Regions from separate parts of the Bradyrhizobium erythrophlei genome, predicted to be linked through region 3. Evidence: predicted binding sites of a transcription regulator. Region 3 holds the regulator's gene; each other region holds the start of a gene.
The links. The regulator PhoB, encoded in region 3, activates phosphate uptake and scavenging genes when phosphate is short. The targets are predictions, from matches to a motif close to TGTCATNNANCTGTCAT.
Positions count from the first base shown of each region.

Region 1 (4,159 bases), 3.1 Mb from region 3:
CCGTTCGATGAGCGCAAGAAGGATCGATCATTGGGCGTGGCAGCACTGATTCCGCGCCTGGGCGCGGAATTCCGTCAGATCGGTGATGGGGTGGTCGTCCCGCTCGCGCCACCGCCGATCATCGGGCTCGGTACCGGAGGCGGCTTCGCCTACGTTCTGGAAGACCTGCGCGGTGGCAGCCCGGCGGCGATGGCGCAGGCTCTGCGCGGCCTTGTAGTAGCGGCAAACCAGGATCCGCAACTGAACCGCGTGTTCAGCACGTTCTCGGCCACCAACCCGTCGATCTACCTCGATATCGACCGCGACAAGGTCCAGATCCTGGGGGTGCAGTTGAACGATGTCTTCCAGGCGCTGCAGGCGTCGCTGGGCGGCATCTACGTGAACGATATCAACCTGTTTGGGCGGCGGTGGCAGGTCAACGTCCAGGCCGAGGCATCCGACCGGGCCAGCATTGACGATATTTATCGCATCAACGTCAGGAATGCCGACGGCAAGATGATCCCGCTTCGAAGCCTGGCGGAAGCGCGAGTCGCAGTCGGACCGCCGGCGCTGATCCGTTACAACAATCTTCGCGCAGTGACCGTTCAAGGGAGCCCCGCCGCCGGCGTCTCGTCCGGACAGGCGCTGAAGGCTATGGAAGCCGTAGCCGCCAAGACATTGCCTCCCGGCTACGCTGGAGAATGGACCGACACGGCATTCCAGGAGAAGCGCGCTGAGGGCAAGACAGGAATCATCCTCGGGTTTGCGGTGCTGTTTGCCTATCTGTTTCTGGTTGGATTGTACGAAAGCTGGACGATTCCCGTACCTGTGTTGCTGTCGGTTTCGATCGGCATTCTTGGCTCTTTCATTGCCATGACCCTGAGCGGCCTCACGCTCGATCTTTACGCGCAGATCGGCATGGTGGTGTTGATCGGCCTTGCCGCCAAGAACGGCATCCTGATTGTCGAATTTGCCAAGGAGCAGCGTGAAAAGGGAGTCCCGTTGCTCGAGGCTGCCACCGAGGGCTCGCGGCTGCGATTCCGTCCGGTGATGATGACTTCGTTTGCCTTTATCCTCGGACTGTTGCCGTTGGTCGTTGCGACGGGCGCCTCCGAGCTTGCGCGTCGTGACGTCGGCACTCCGGTGTTCGGCGGGATGATCCTGGCGTCTTTCATCGGCATCTTTGCAATCCCGCCACTCTACGTGACGTTTCAGGCGGCGCGCGAACGGCTGCGGCCCGGATCCCGGCCGCAGGCCGACAAGCCAGCGCTCGGACAAGCGGAAGCGCCAAAACACTGATTTCTCGAGCCGCTTCAATCTGATTCCAGCTGTCCAGTCCTCTTGCCAAAAATATTTCGCTTAAGGCGACGGGCAAATCACTGGCAGTTCTTCGCCCGTCTCGCTTGATACGAGGGGCGTTGGCCATCGTCACGAACGTTGGGCGGGATGCGGTCGACGCTTGCGGTGCGGCTGACGAATGCGCAGACAGGCGGACGGCGAAGTCGTGTGGTCCTGATGCCTCGACGCTGGCATCAACGCGGTGACGATTGCTTTGGCAATCGCACCGGGGATGGTGACACAAAGCCCGATCACCAGGGAGAGCGCGAAAGAAGCCGTTAAAACCACTCGCGCGGGGAAGGCCGGATCAATCCGGTGAACCTGTGGTGAACTTATCTGCGTGCTTTCCATTTTTTGCACGCGGAGCTGCGGGTGCATTGGACACCCGGCTTTCCCTGCGCCCTCGATTCAAGAGTGGCTCATTTCTGTGCACGGCTCGGACGCATTGTGTCGCGGGAAGCGCGGATTCATGGCCTTCGCTTGGCACAAACGCGTTAACCATTGTTGGTCGAAAGGAACCTTGCTCGCACCCCGCAGATGTCGCCTGTTTGTCGCAAGCGGCTGTTATCGCAAGTCATAATCGGCAACGCTTCGATTCGGATGGGACGCCGGATTGTAGCAGTCATGGAATTGTCATCGGAATCTGTTAGGCGCGCGCATGGGAAGTGACTCGATGAGTGAAGAACAGCCGGAGCGGCATTTTCGCACCCTGTTTATCTCCGACGTGCATCTCGGAGCGCGCGGTTCACAGGCCGACAAACTTCTTGATTTTCTCCGCGTCCACGATGCCGACACGATCTATCTGGTCGGCGACATCGTCGATGGCTGGGCGCTGAAGTCGGGCTGGCACTGGCCGCAATCGCATAACGACTTCGTGCAGAAGATGCTGCGCAAGGCGCGCAAGGGCGCCAAGGTGATCTATATCCCCGGCAATCACGACGAGTTCCTGCGCAAATATTACGGCACGCATTTCGGCGGCATCGATGTGGTCGAAAACGCCGTGCATACCGGCGCCGACGGCAAGCGCTATCTCGTCATCCATGGCGATATCTTCGATCTCGTGGTGCAGAACGCGCGCTGGCTCGCCCATCTCGGCGACAAGGCCTACGACTTCGCGATCCAGATGAACCGGCTGGTCAACTTCTTCCGCCGCCTGTTCGGCGTCGGCTACTGGTCGCTGTCGCAATGGGCCAAGCAGAAGGTCAAGAAGGCGGTGAACTATATCGGCGCGTTCGAAAACGCGCTGGTCGCCGAAGCCCGCCGCTACGACGCCGAGGGCGTGATCTGTGGCCACATCCACTATGCCGTGATCCGCGACGAGCAGGGCATCCGCTACATGAATTGCGGCGACTGGGTCGAAAGCTGCACCGCGCTCGTCGAGCATGAGGACGGCCGGTTTGAGATCATCAGCTGGACCGATCTGCAACGTGAAAACGCGCTGGTTCCCGCGGTCGCGGCGCGCGCCGCCGCGTAAGCCTGCCACGGCATACCGCTCGGGCTACGGCAGCCTTCTTTCTGACCAACGGAAGGTCGCTTGCGCCCTTGTCTGCGCTCTTGCCGCCGCCGCGCGAGAGGCGTTAAATCCGATCCATGAACGAACCTCTTTCGCACGCGCCGCCATCTCACGTACCCGTGAGTTCCGCCGATATCGACGCCGCCGCCAAGGTGATTGCGCCGTTTGCGGTCCGTACGCCGCTGTTGTTGCCGCCGGTGCTCTGCGATCGCCTCAGTGCGAAAGTATTTCTCAAGCCGGAAGTCTTGCAACGCACCGGCTCGTTCAAGTTCCGCGGCGCATTCAACAAGCTTGCTTCGATACCGGAAAGCGCCCGCAAGGGCGGCGTCGTCGCATTTTCGTCCGGCAATCACGCGCAGGGCGTGGCCGCGGCAGCGAAGATTTTGAACATGCCGGCCACCATCGTGATGCCGGTGGATTCGCCGCTGCTGAAGCGCGAGCGCACCAAGTCCTTTGGCGCGGAAGTCGTGCTCTATGATCGCGATCGCGAGGACCGCGAGGCGATCGCGCGCGACATCGCCGGCAAAAACGGCGCGACGCTGGTGCCGCCTTATGACGATCCCAAGGTGATCGCGGGGCAGGGCACCATCGGGCGGGAGATCTGCGAGGACCTCGCCGCGCTCGGCATCGCGCCTGACATTGTCGTCGCGCCGGTTTCCGGCGGCGGCCTCATTGCCGGCGTCGCCACCGCCGTCAAATCGCGCTTTCCGCAGGCGCAGGTGATGTCGGCCGAGCCGGAAGCTTTCGACGATCACGCCCGCTCGCTGCGCGCGGGCAAGCGCGAGGGTCATGGCGCCAAGGGCCGCACCATTTGCGATGCGCTGATGGCCGCGATCCCCGGCGAGATCACTTTTGCCATCAACGGCAAGCTGCTTTCGAAAGGAGTCACCGCGAGCGATGCGGAAGTTGGCGCCGCGGTGGCGTTTGCCTTCCGCGAATTGAAGCTCGTGGTCGAGCCGGGCGGGGCGATCGGCCTCGCCGCACTACTCGCCGGGCGCATCGATGCGCGCGGCAAGACGATCGTGATCGTGCTGTCCGGCGGCAACGTGGATTCGGAACTTTATTCGCGCCTGATCGCCTGCGGGCTTGCATCGCCGCGGTGCTAGTTCTCGCCGGAACCTGATCGGTCTGTTATCGTGGCAGCACGCGTCATCAAAAGACGCGAGTTGAAAAACAGACCGGGAGTTGGTGATGCACAGGCTGCTCGTCCTTTACAACGAACCCAAGGACCCCGCCCATTTCAGAAAATACTACGTCGAGACGCATGTGCCGCTGGCGAACACGATTCCCGGCGCCAAGAACGCGCACTATTCGTTCGACGCAAAACGG
Region 1 is NZ_LT670849.1:5,385,545-5,389,703, forward strand. Features, by position in the region: gene BUA38_RS25615 (efflux RND transporter permease subunit) at 1-1,278, shown strand, start outside; gene BUA38_RS37085 (hypothetical protein) at 1,408-1,695, opposite strand; gene BUA38_RS25620 (UDP-2,3-diacylglucosamine diphosphatase) at 1,991-2,791, shown strand; gene BUA38_RS25625 (threonine/serine dehydratase) at 2,908-3,936, shown strand; gene BUA38_RS25630 (EthD family reductase) at 4,022-4,159, shown strand, end outside.
Region 1: a site for PhoB is predicted at 1,938-1,954, ahead of BUA38_RS25620 (UDP-2,3-diacylglucosamine diphosphatase). Genes of this name have one in related genera too.

Region 2 (4,159 bases), 1.9 Mb from region 3:
GAGCCCGTGTCTCGGGAAAGACTGGGTTGGTTGCCACGATCTTCGGTTTTCCTGTCAAGACATTACTCGCTCACTTGAGATAGCTTCGCAGCGCGCTGCCGATGCCGTCGACAATCGTTACGCAGATCAGAATACAGATGAGAAGCGCCGATACCTGCGCGTATTCGAGCACCCGGAGTGCGGCGATCAATTCGAAGCCAATGCCGCCGGCACCGACCGCACCGAGCACGGTCGAGGCGCGAAAATTGTATTCCCAGCGATAAATAGTGGTGTCCGCCAGCTGGGGCAGGACCTGCGGCAGCACCGCATGAAAGACGACCTGGAGTGGCGAGGCGCCGGCCGCGCGGGCAGCCTCGACCCGCTTTGGATCAACATGCTCGATGCTTTCGGCGAAGAACTTGCCGATCATTCCGACTGAGTGGAAACCGACCGCCAACACGCCGGGCAGTGCCCCGAAGCCAACCATGGCAACGAAGATAATGCCCATGATGAGTTCCGGGATCGATCGCAGCAGATTAAAGAGCGTGCGTGTCGCATGGTAAACAAAGATGTTGGGCGTCGTGTTGCGGGCGGCAAACAAGGCCAGCAACAGCGAGAGCGAGACGGCAAGGGCGGTTCCTGCGACCGACATCGCCAACGTATCAGCAAGCGGCCTCAGCCAGTTCTGATAACGCCTGAAATCCGGCGGAAACATTTCGCTGGATAGCTGCTTGATCGCCGGCCAAGCGTCCAAGAAGCGCTGGGGATCAAGCAGGCCGGTGAGCGCCATCGCAACGACGATCAGAATAATGATCACAAATATACCGGCGCCGCGTTTGAGCCGCATCGCTCCTTCGCGAGCCAGGATGTCGTCGTAGAGTGAGGGGGCGGAAGTGTTCATCCCTTGAACTTTGCAAGATCGAGATCGAGCAGCTTTGCTGTTTCGCGCAGAATGTCGTAGGCGTGGTCGTCCGTCGCCACGAAGCCTTCCGCGCGAAACGTCTTCAAAATGTCCTTGTCGTTGAGCTCGAGGAACGCCTTCCTGATCGAGACCTTGAATTCGGGGGCCAGATACCCCTGCATGGTGATCGGATAATTCGGAATCGGATCACTTTCTGCCAGAATGATCAACTTGTCGCCGTCGATCGAACCCTTGGCGACCAGCGATTTGAAGATTTCCTGACTAAGACCGCCGGCCTGAACTTGACCCGACTGCACGGCACGCGCGACCGCATCATGTGCTCCGAGGAGAACATATTTGTAGTCGGTGTCGCCGATCAGGCCGTCGCGGGCCAGCAGTGCCCGCGGAATCAGGTGGCTGGACGTGGAGGCGAAGTCGCCAAATCCAACCATCTTTCCCCTGATGTCGGCGAGCGTCTTCACGGGGCCATCGGCCCGCGCGATGATGACGCTCTTGTAGGTCGGTGAGCCCTTCGAAACGCCGACGGCAAACGGTTCGATCTCGGGAGCTTTCGACTTGGCCAGCACGTAGGAGAGTGGACCGAAATATGCGACTTCGATCCGCCCGAACCGCATCGCCTCGATCATCGAGGAATAGTCGGTGGTGACGACGAGCTCGATGTCCTTGCCGAGGCTGTGCTCGAGATAGGCTTTCAACGGTGCCGCATTCTGGATAATCGTGGACGCGTTCTCGTCGGGGAGGAGCGCCACCCGCAACTTGGCGGGGTTCGGCGCCGACTGGCCGGAAGCATGGTCGAAGGCAAGAGACAGGCCGCCGACCGTGAAGGCGACTAAGAAGCTTCTGCGTTTCATGGCTTGATCCGATCCGATGCGCTGGCGTTGTCGTCTAGGCCGCCGCCATCCGGGACGGGGCTGCGAGATAAATTTGGTCGAGAATTGTCTGGCTCAGTTGCAAGGCCGAGCCTTCGTAGACGATCCGGCCGTTCGCCAGTCCAATCACCCGATCGGCGAACTGGCGGGCGAGATCGATCTGATGGAGGCTGACGATCGCGGTGATGCCGTCTTCCCGGCAGATGCGATGGAGATCCGCGAGTACGCGTTCGCCGGTTGCCGGATCAAGGCTGGCTACGGGTTCGTCGGCAAGGACGAACTGCGGCTTTTGTGCCATGGCTCTCGCGATCCCGATCCGTTGCTGTTGGCCTCCCGAAAGCTCGTCTGCCCGATCAAGAGCACGTTCGAGCAGGCCCACGCGTTCCAGCGATTGCAAGGCGAGCAGCCGATCAGCCAGCGGCAGCGCAAATAAGGACCTCAGCGTGCTATGTGCGCCGAGGCGGCCGACCATGACGTTTTGCAGGGCTGTGAGGCGGCCGATCAGATGATGCTGCTGGAAGATCATGCCCGTACGGATGCGATGTTTGCGCAACGTGCGAGCATTGCTGAAGATGGAACCTAGGCCTTCGACCGTGACGTCCCCCTGGGTCGGCTTCAGCAGCCCGTTCAGGCAACGAAGCAATGTCGATTTGCCCGCACCCGAAGGGCCAAGCAGCACGAGGAACTGGCCCTTCGGGACGGAAAGGCTGATCGGCAAGACCGCTCTCACGCCGTTGGGAAAGGTCATTGCAACATAGTGCAACTGCAGCATCGTTTGGACCTCGGGAGCGGATCGCCTGCCTCAGGCGGCCAGCCCGATCGGACTTTCCGAACAGAAAGCCAATTTGTTCGGAGAAAACGAATAGCGACCGTGGACGACAGGCGCATGACAGCGTCCGTGGCGATCCGGAGTTGGGAAGTGGCGGTCAGGAAAGCAGAGCTGTCGGCTAAGGCTTCGCCGGGTGAATGAACGCCCAGGGGCTCACCTCGGAATCCCGGGGCACCTCGATCTCGATCAGATAGGGTCCGCCGTCCGCCAGCGCTTTCTCCAGGGCTGCGCGGAAGTGATCGGGCGACGTGACGCGCGCCGCACCCACACCAAAGGACTCCGCGAGCTTGACGAAATCCGGATTGACCAGGTCGGAGGCCACGATACGGCCGTCGAACCGTTCGCGCTGGTCGCGCCGCACATTGCCGTAAGAATTGTTGTTGAATACAAGAACCACGACGCCGATCTTGAACTGCACGGCGGTCGACAATTCCTGCACGCCGAACATGAAGCCGCCGTCGCCGGTGATGGCGACCACCGGACGGTTGGGGTGCGCGACCTTGGCGCCGAGTGCAGTCGGGAATCCGGAGCCGAGCGTCCCTTGATAGCCCGAACTGATGAACGTCCGCGGTTCGTAGACGGGAAAGCCGTACCAGGACGCAAAACCGACTTGCGACAACTCGTCGGTAACGATCGCATTCGGCGGCAGCACCTCGCGCAGGATGTTCAGATAAGCCATCTGCGGCTGGATCTGCTGAATTTCTTTCAGCGCCACTGCCGAGGCCTCGCGGATCGCCGCGCGGCGGCCGCTGGTCCTGGTGTAGCCGATTTTCTTTACCGCGGCCGCCAGCTCCGATGTGGCAGCCGTGGCGTCGGCCACGACGGCGGCATCCGGCGCATATCGCCGCATTTCGACTGGATCGATATCGATGCGGAGCGATTTCAGCCCGTCGGGGCGGAATGGCCAGCGCGTCATCGCCGGCAATTCCAGCCGCGTGCCGATGCCGATCATGAGATCGGTCTGCGGCCACAGCCGGTAGGCGGCCGCCATGGTCAGTCCGAGTTCGTGCGCATTGGAAACGATGCCGCGCCCGCTGCGGAACGCGACCACCGGCGCATCGATCAGTTCGGCCAGTTCGAGGATTTCATCGCCGGCATCGATCGCGCCGGAGCCGACAAAGATCATCGGCGTCTTGCTTGCTGCAATCAGGCTCGCTGCCGATTTGATCCGATCCGGATCGGGCTGCGGCGCCGGAAAGCGGTCGAACACCTCGGCGGCGCCGACCGCGGCCCGTTGCGTGAACACATCCCAGGGCATTTCGAGCGAGGCCGGGCCGCGACGCCCGGACAGCATTTCCTGAAACGCGCGCGCGACCAGCGTAGGAGCGTTGGCCGGATATTCGATGCGCTCGGCCCATTTGACGAACGTGCGCAACGTAGCGAGCTGGTCCGGCATCTCGTGCAGATGGCCGCGTCCCTTGCCGAGAAAGGCCGTCGGCACCTGTCCGGTCAGGCAAAGCACGGGCTCGTTGCCGCCAAAGGCCGTCAACAGCGCCGCGCTGGCGTTGAGCACGCCTGGGCCTGGAACCACGCTGAACACGCCGGGCTTGCCGGTTGCGC
Region 2 is NZ_LT670849.1:413,340-417,498, reverse strand. Features, by position in the region: gene BUA38_RS01850 (phosphonate dehydrogenase) at 1-37, opposite strand, end outside; gene phnE (phosphonate ABC transporter, permease protein PhnE) at 71-880, opposite strand; gene phnD (phosphate/phosphite/phosphonate ABC transporter substrate-binding protein) at 877-1,752, opposite strand; gene phnC (phosphonate ABC transporter ATP-binding protein) at 1,787-2,542, opposite strand; gene BUA38_RS01830 (thiamine pyrophosphate-dependent enzyme) at 2,718-4,159, opposite strand, start outside.
Region 2: a site for PhoB is predicted at 2,646-2,662, ahead of phnC (phosphonate ABC transporter ATP-binding protein). Genes of this name have one in related genera too.

Region 3 (4,159 bases):
TCGTGATCCCGGTGGTGCTGCGCACCACCGAGGACATGTTGCTGCTCGTTCCCAACCCACTTCGTGAGGCGGCGTCCGCGCTGGGCCTGCCGCGTTCGTTCGTGATCCGGCGGATCGCCTATCGTGCGGCGCGCTCCGGCCTGATCACGGGCGTGCTGCTGGCAACCGCGCGCGTCGCCGGCGAGACCGCGCCGCTGCTGTTCACCGCGCTCTCCAACCAGTTCTTCAGCCTGAACCTGACCAAGACGATGGCGAACCTGCCGGTGACGATCAACAATTTCGTGCAGAGCCCCTACGCCTACTGGAAGCAGTTGGCCTGGAGCGGGGCCCTCATCATCACGCTGACCGTACTTGCTCTCAACATTGGCGCGCGCATTCTTGGCGCCGAGAGGACCGCAAAATGACCGATCTTTCCGCTTCCGTGAGTGTTCCCGCGACACCGGTGCCGACTGTGGTCGGCCATGCTTCGGGCCATGCCGAGCCGCCGGCCAAGGTGACCGCGCGCGGCCTGAATTTCTACTACGGCGAACACCACGCGCTGAAGAACATCAACATTACGCTCGGCACCAACCGCGTCACCGCGTTCATCGGCCCGTCCGGCTGCGGCAAGTCGACCTTGCTGCGGATTTTCAACCGGATGTACGACCTCTATCCGGGACAGCGCGCCACCGGCCAGTTGATGCTCGACCAGACCAACATTCTCGATCCCAAGCTTGATCTCAATTTGCTGCGGGCGCGGGTCGGCATGGTGTTCCAGAAGCCGACGCCGTTTCCGATGACGATCTACGAGAACATCGCCTTCGGTATCCGCCTGTACGAGAAGATCTCGCGGTCCGAAATGGACGACCGGGTCGAAAGGGCGCTGCGCGGCGGCGCGCTGTGGAACGAGGTGAAGGACAAGCTCAATGCTTCGGGCCTGAGCCTGTCCGGCGGCCAGCAGCAGCGGCTTTGCATCGCCCGCACCGTGGCGGTGCGTCCCGAGGTGATCCTGTTCGACGAGCCGTGCTCGGCGCTCGACCCGATCTCGACCGCGAAAGTCGAGGAACTGATCCAGGAACTCGCCGAAAATTACACGATCGCCATTGTTACCCACAACATGCAGCAGGCGGCCCGCGTCTCCGACAAAACAGCCTTCATGTATTTGGGCGAATTGATCGAGTTCGACGAAACCAACAAGATTTTCACCTCGCCGAACGACCGGCGAACCCAGGACTACATCACCGGCCGGTTCGGCTAGGGAATAAGATCAGGCCCGGCGTGGTTCGGGCATGATCGAAGGAGAGCAGGATGGCCTCTGAACATACCGCCAAGGCGTTCGACAGCGACCTTCAGGAATTGACGCGGCTGGTGGCCGAAATGGGCGGTCTTGCCGAGCGCATGATCGTGGATGCCGTCGATGCGCTGATCCGCCGCGATGTCGCGGTCGGCCGCCGCGTGGTCGAGACCGACGCCGAGATCGACAACTTGCAGCGTCTGATCGAAGAGCGCGCGGTGCTGACAATTGCCCGGCGTCAGCCGATGGCGGTGGATTTGCGCGAGATCGTTGGCGCGATGCGGGTTGCGATCGATCTCGAACGGATCGGCGACCTTGCCAAGAACATGGGCAAGCGGGTCGCGGCGCTGGAAAGCGATTTCCAGCCCTTGAAGCTGATCCGCGGGCTCGAGCACATGACCGACCTTGTGCAATCGCAGGTGAAGTCGGTGCTGGATGCCTACGCGGCGCACGATCTGCCGGCGGCCATGACCGTCTGGAAGAACGACGAGGAAGTCGACGCGATCTGTACTTCGCTGTTTCGCGAGTTGCTCACCTACATGATGGAAGACCCGCGCAACATCAGCTTCTGTATTCATCTGATGTTCTGCGCCAAGAACATTGAACGGATCGGCGACCATGCCACCAACATCGCCGAGACCGTGTTTTACATGATCGAGGGCCAGCAAATTCTCGACAAACGACCGAAAGGTGACATGACGACCTTTGCTACAACCGTGCCCGGAACCTGATCTTTGCTGTCCGGGGCAATCGCACCTAGCTCACATTTCAAAGACGAAAGAAGGCTAAGCACATGAGCGCACGCATTCTGGTGGTGGAAGACGAGGAAGCGTTGACAACGCTGTTGCGCTATAACCTCGACGCCGAAGGATATGACGTCGAAACGGTCGGACGGGGCGACGACGCCGATACCCGCCTGAAGGAGCGGGTTCCCGATCTGATCGTGCTGGACTGGATGCTGCCGGGACTCTCCGGCATCGAATTATGCCGCCGCTTGCGGGCCCGGCCCGAAACCAAACAGCTTCCGATCATCATGCTGACCGCGCGCGGCGAGGAAAGCGAACGGGTGAGGGGACTTGCGACCGGCGCCGACGATTACATCGTCAAGCCGTTCTCGGTTCCGGAATTGCTGGCGCGGGTTCGTGGTCTGTTGCGCCGTGCAAGCCCGGAGCGTCTCGCCACCGTGCTCACCTATGGCGATATCGAATTGGATCGCGAGAAGCGCCGTGTCGCCCGCTCCGGCCGTCCGGTCGATCTCGGGCCGACCGAATACCGGTTGCTCGAATTCTTCCTGGAGCATCCGGGCCGCGTGTTCTCACGCGAGCAACTGCTCGACAGCGTCTGGGGCCGCGACATCTATATCGACGAGCGCACGGTCGACGTGCATATCGGCCGCCTGCGCAAGCTGCTCAATCCGGGCCGCGAGCAGGACCCGATCCGCACCGTGCGCGGCGCGGGCTACGCGCTCGACGATCGCTTCGCGAAGGTCGAATAAGCCTTTCGCGGAGTATGACCCGGTCATAAAAAAGAGCGCGCCCAAGGCGCGCTCTTTTCGCGTTCGATGAAGCTTGCAATTACCGCGTCGTCTTCGGCGCTTGACGACGCCGGTCGCCGGTCGGCTGATAGGCGATGCGCGAATGATGCGCGCAATAGGGCAGGCTGTTCAGCGCTTTGCCGCCGCAGAAGAAGAACTCCGGGCTCGAGGGATCGCCGACCGGCCAGTGACAGGTGGCCTCGTTCAATTCAAGCAGCGACAGCCGCTGGCTCATCGGCACCACATTGTCATAGGCGATCGGATCCGGCTCGAGTTCGACCTCGAAAGCATGCGCGAGCGCCGTGTTGCCGCGCGACACCGGACGCGAGACCCGCATCATATGTTGCGCGGGGCGCGCCTTGCGCGGGCGCGGTGCGGCCGAAGAGGGGCTCTTGGCGCGTCCGGAAAGCCCAAGCCGGTGCACTTTGCCGATTACCGCATTCCGCGTCACATTTCCGAGTTCGGCGGCGATCTGGCTCGCCGAGAGGCCCGCTTCCCAGAGCTTCTTCAGTTGTTCGACGCGATCGTCAGACCATGTCAATACCGTCATCGCACTCTTTCCTTCGCGTCGCGCCGGCCTGTTGCGGGCAGCGCTGCGGTGCCAATCGTCTCAAAAATCCCTTCCGGCAGAATCCCTTAGCCCTCGCCGGGCGCGAAATGAGCGCGCCCGAACGTTACTCAACTACTGACGACTTAGAGGAGCCGAACCTACCGCACGAGATGTCGTATCCGACGTCTGAGACGCTACAATATGGCGTGACTCCGGCGCAAGAGTCGACGCAAGTGCGTCCACATGTTCCACCGTTTTTAACGATTGTGTTGCGCGCCGGAGACCGCAGTTTTACGGGCAATCCGTTGACACAGTTCGCGGCAGGCCTAAAATACCTGCCACGTGCCGCCCCGAAAAGGCGGCACGTTCCGTTTCGACCGCTGGTCGCCACTCTGATCGTCCACGTCTGGCCGTAACTTGCGACCGCGCCAATGCGCGCAAAGAACGGCCACCTCTAACGCAAGTGTAGCCATGAACAAGAGCGCGACGTCGCATCTGCTTCCGGTATTCGCCAGGGTCGATCTCGCCTTCGAGCGCGGCGAGGGCTGTTGGCTATACGCAACCAACGGCGAGCGCTATCTCGATTTCACCTCGGGCGTCGCGGTGAACGCGCTCGGACACGCGCACCCGCACCTGGTCGCCGCGTTGCAGGAGCAGGCGACGAAACTCTGGCACATGTCGAACCTGTTCAGGAGTCCCGATGGCGAGCGTCTCGCCGCGCGGCTCTGCGAGCAGAGCTTTGCGGACTACGTCTTCTTCTGCAATTCCGGCGCGGAGGCGATGGAGGGCGTCATCAAGCTCG
Region 3 is NZ_LT670849.1:2,301,372-2,305,530, reverse strand. Features, by position in the region: gene pstA (phosphate ABC transporter permease PstA) at 1-404, shown strand, start outside; gene pstB (phosphate ABC transporter ATP-binding protein PstB) at 401-1,237, shown strand; gene phoU (phosphate signaling complex protein PhoU) at 1,288-2,004, shown strand; gene phoB (phosphate regulon transcriptional regulator PhoB) at 2,067-2,768, shown strand; gene BUA38_RS10815 (GcrA family cell cycle regulator) at 2,848-3,357, opposite strand; gene BUA38_RS10810 (aspartate aminotransferase family protein) at 3,829-4,159, shown strand, end outside.